DNA from 2 places in the Halobacillus rhizosphaerae genome. Region 2 is predicted to be linked to the other one. Evidence: predicted binding sites of a transcription regulator. Region 2 holds the regulator's gene; the other holds the start of a gene.
The links. The regulator LexA, encoded in region 2, represses DNA repair genes until DNA is damaged. The targets are predictions, from matches to a motif close to CGAACATATGTTCG.
Positions count from the first base shown of each region.

Region 1 (2,421 bases), on a different contig from region 2:
CCTCGATTCAAAAAGAACAAAACGCTGTGATCAGGAATGAAACTTCTAAAGAGGTCATCATCCAGGGTGTGGCAGGATCGGGGAAAACCTCTGTCGCTTTGCACAGAATAGCCTTTTTGTTGTATCGATTCAAAGATACGTTAACCTCGAAGAATATTTTAATCATTTCCCCGAATAAGGTTTTTTCTAATTATATTTCCAATGTTTTACCTGAACTGGGCGAAGAAAATATTAGGGAAGTTCATATAGAGGAATTAGCTCATAAACAGCTCTCCGGCATGGGAAAAATACAGTCGTTTCATCAACAAATAACGGATTTGATGGATGCTGGGGATCAGGATTTTATAGATCGTATAAAGTATAAGGCATCCATAGACTTTTTACATGAGCTGGATGGTTTTATCAATTATATGGATGCTGAATACTTTTCACCAGAAGATGTAACAATCGATTCTGTATTTATTTCAAAGGAGGACTTAGTAAGGACTTATCACACATATGAAAGGATGCCTATTCAACAAAGATTAGAAAAGGTTGCTTCGATTGCTGGAAACAGAGATCGTAAGGGGAGGAAAGTATCCCCTGCTACCTCTAGAAAAATAAAATCTGCTATAAAATCAATGTTTAAGTATCAAGATCTACTTTCATTGTACAAAGATTTTTATCACTATATTGGAAAACCACACCTCTTCAAATATAAATCCGGAAAAATAATGGAGTACGCAGATGTCTTTCCCCTAATGTATTTAAAATCCTATTTTAATGGACTGGAGTCCTATGATTATGTAAAGCATCTATTAGTAGATGAAATGCAGGATTATACTCCGATGCAATACGTTGTTTTGTCTAAGCTATTTAGGTCTAAGAAAACCATTTTGGGTGATCGCAATCAGTCGGTAAATCCGTATTCCTCGACGTCTATAGCTGAGATGAAAAAGGTGTTTCCAACCGCAGAAACAGTTGAGTTATTAAAAAGCTACCGTTCAACAATTGAAATTACAAACTTTGCTCAACAATTAAATGATAATAATAAACTGATTCCAATTGAACGGCATGGCGAGGAACCCCAAATTTTAAATTGTAAGAGCAGGACGAGCGAATTTGAAGAAATAAGAAAATTAATGATTGATTTCTTGCAATCGGATCACAATTCATTAGGGATCATCTGTAAGACACAAACTCAGGCAAGTGAAATGTACCAGGCTGTAAATCGCGTAAGCCAAGATATAGTTTTGCTGAGTTTCGATAGTGAGGAGTTCCATGAAGGCATTATCATCACATCGGCTCCTATGTCTAAAGGACTGGAGTTTGATCAAGTTATCGTTCCTTTTGTTGACGCGGCCAGCTACCATACTGATTTAGATAAAAGTTTGTTGTACATTGCCTGCACAAGAGCCATGCACAAATTAAATCTAACGTACGCTGATACGCTTACTCCTTTTTTCAAAAACACTCAGAAGTGAGGATTCCATGCAGACGATTATTGCTCAAACTAAAAAATTCCAGTTTACTCGGAGAACATTTATGATAGAATAAGAACAAACGTTCCCGTTAAGGAGTGGATAACAAGTGGATAGCAAACATCGTGATCGCGGATCGATTAAGTGGACGTCTTTAATGCTGCCTGAACATGTGGAAATGATTAAAAAGCTTTGGAAAGAAGACGAGCGGGTAGAGCAAGGGATATTGGATGAACAGAAGGCAGTGGAAATTGACTTTATGCTGCAGCGGGCCTTGCATGATGATTTAACTGTGCGGCTCAAGGTCTATAACGGCTTTGAATATGAAGTAGTGAAGGTGAAGATGGAATACATCAGCAAACTCGACCGCAAAATTTTCGGCACCAACTGGGAAACGAAAGAAGAGGTCATATTGCGGCTTGAGGATATAGCGGATATTGATATTATCTAATGTGTTCACAAAAAGTTCACAAGTGATTTTGGAATTTTTTGAATATGAATCTTGACGGTGGTACAAGAAAGGTACTATATTAAGTATCACATGGAAGCTACATGTGTACTAGGACGGAGAAAACGACCGGTTTATGCCGGTCGTTTTCTCTGTTTTATTATAGCAAGGAGAAAGGGAGCCTGATTGGAGGGCAGGACACCCCTGGAATTGGGCAGCGATGTACTCTATCGGTCGTTAACAAGCTTCTATCTTCTCTAAAAAAGGATCTATCGCCGAAAAAATTAAATCTATTGTCCCTAATCGCGGTTCTATCGGCAGAAAGTGAGAATCTATCGCATATTTGCCATTCTATCGTACGAAAAATCAGTTCTATCGCCCTCTGCACCCCGCTTTTTCGCACGCTAACATCTGCCATCGTCAGTCTATCGCACGGAAGCACAATATCGCCTCGAGCAACCCGGGCAATGGCGGGGAAGCGTCATATCGCCTCGAGCAACCCGGGCTATCGCA
Region 1 covers NZ_JAUTWQ010000028.1:33,501-35,921, reverse strand. Annotated here, with positions in the region: gene Q7A53_RS19975 (HelD family protein) at 1-1,463, shown strand, start outside; gene Q7A53_RS19970 (YolD-like family protein) at 1,570-1,911, shown strand.
Region 1: the regulator LexA is predicted to act here: its motif matches at 1,536-1,549, upstream of Q7A53_RS19970 (YolD-like family protein).

Region 2 (2,421 bases):
GTACCGACTTCACGAGGGTTAAGCACCCGTATCGAAGTACGTAGTGTGGACCCATCTGCTAACCCATACATGGCTATGGCCGTGTTACTTGCTGCAGGGCTTGACGGGGTGAAAAATAAGTTAGAAGCTCCAACTCCAGTAGACCGGAATATTTATGTTATGAACAAAAAAGAACGTGAAGCTCATGGAATTAAAGATCTTCCAGCTACACTATTTCATGCGCTTGAAGAATTGGAAAAAGATCCAATTATGGTGGAAGCGCTTGGCGAACACCTATTCGAACATTTTATTGAAGCAAAAGAAATCGAATGGGATATGTTCAGAACCCAGGTTCACCCTTGGGAACGAGAACAATATTTACAGACGTATTAATCTTCTCACCCTTGATGTTAATAGCATCAAGGGTTTTTTTGTGAACAAATAGTAACTGGCGCACCGTTGTTTTTTGATTACTACAGTCAAAGTGAAGTTGAGACACAAGAAAATGATTCATCAAAACGCTCGAAAAAAAAGACTGGCCGGAGTTCGGTCAGTCTTTTTAGTCTTCTAGGAAATGATCATACGATTTCGGTTTGAATAGCTTTAGGTATATCCAGCTCCAGGGATTAGCCAATAGAAATCAGCGATCGCTCTCCGCGGATAATGAACCACCCGCCCCCCCGTTTGTCGGTGCTCACGATTCGCTTGCGCTTTCTTCTTTAATGAACAGTACGGTATAAACCGACTACTTTACCTAATATCGACACATCATTTAAGAGGATCGGATCCATGGTCGCGTTTTCCGGCTGCAGCCTAATGTGATTTTTTTCTTTAAAGAAGCGCTTAACAGTTGCTTCTTCGTCTTCTGTCATGGCTACTACAATGTCTCCGTTTTGAGCGGTTTGCTGCTGTCTGACAACGACCATGTCACCATTTAATATGCCAGCTTCGATCATACTTTCCCCTTGAACAATCAAAACAAAGGTGTTCTGGTCTGATCCGGCAAGTGAATCAGGAAGTGGAACATATTCTTCAATGTTCTCGACTGCAGTAATGGGAGAACCTGCGGTAACTTTACCAATGACAGGTGCATAAGCTGCTTCGCTTCTAGGAATACTATGGTCTTCTTCAAGCTCTATTACTTCTATTGCTCTAGGTTTTGTCGGGTCTCTGCGAATATACCCTTTTTTCTCTAGTCTGGATAAATGCCCGTGAACAGTAGAACTGGAAGCGAGGCCAACAGATTGGCCAATTTCACGAACGGATGGGGGATAACCCTTTAATAAAACCTGTTCTTTTATAAAATCTAGTATTTCCTGCTGCCGTTTTGAAAGTTTACTCATAGATTGACACCTCATACATAGGATTATAGTAACCACATTGTACCATGCATAAAAAATAAATACAAACAAGCGTTCGAATAAATGGGTTGACAAGAACCTTTGTTCGTATATAATTGGAATTAACAAAAGGCGAACAAAAGTTCTTAGGAACGTTCGTTCTTAAAATGGAGGGAATCTAATGTTTAATAAACTATCAAAGCTTGATGTTACTTATCTTGTTCTATTTATTGCGAGTTTAGCATTCTTATATTTCTCTATGGTGATTACAGGATAAAGTATATTATGATAAGAAGTAGTTTTATTAGAGAGGGTTAAGTGATCATGAGAGTAATACTATATTGCCGTGTAAGTACGGAAAAAGAAACCCAGGTTTCTTCCTTGAAAAGGCAGAGGGAAGAATTATATGCGATGGCAGCAGAGCACGGCATGGAAGTGTTGGATTGTATAGAAGAACGAGCGAGCGGTTACGAGGTTGAACGGGAAGGTCTCTACCGCTTGCTTCAATACTTCTCCAGTGAAGAAGCTGAAGGGCTTCTCATTCAGGATGAAACTAGACTTGGGCGGGGGAACACCAAGATTGCTTTATTTCATCAGCTGCAGAAACTGGGAGTGAAGATCTACTCCCTTTCTCACGATGGTAAATTAGAAATCTCGGAATCTGATTCAATGGTTTTGCAAATCGTAGGGATTGTAGAGGAGTACCAGCGGAAAATACATAATATGAAGATTCGCAGAGGGATGAAAAAAGCTGTTCAGAATGGATACAACCCGGCTAACAATCTTTCTAATCTTGAGGCAGCTTCTGGCAGGGAGCGAATTGAATTTCCAATCGAAGAAGTAGTGCGTTTAAGGCGAAATAAACTGACCTTTAAAGATATAGCTGCCACTCTAAGAGGGTTGGGGTATGATGTATCAAAAGCTACCGTTCATCGCAGGTATCAGGAATACGAATCACTTGAAAATAAAGAATGATCGCGTTACTATAGTAGAGACAAGGGCTTAAATGCGCTTGTCTTTTTCATGGATACTTCCAAATAAAGGGGTATGTAATATGTTGTCTAAAGAAAAAATTAATCGTATTAATGAATTAGCTAATAAA
Region 2 covers NZ_JAUTWQ010000001.1:789,779-792,199, reverse strand. Annotated here, with positions in the region: gene glnA (type I glutamate--ammonia ligase) at 1-372, shown strand, start outside; gene lexA (transcriptional repressor LexA) at 699-1,322, opposite strand; gene Q7A53_RS04080 (YneB family resolvase-like protein) at 1,644-2,294, shown strand; gene Q7A53_RS04075 (DUF896 domain-containing protein) at 2,374-2,421, shown strand, end outside.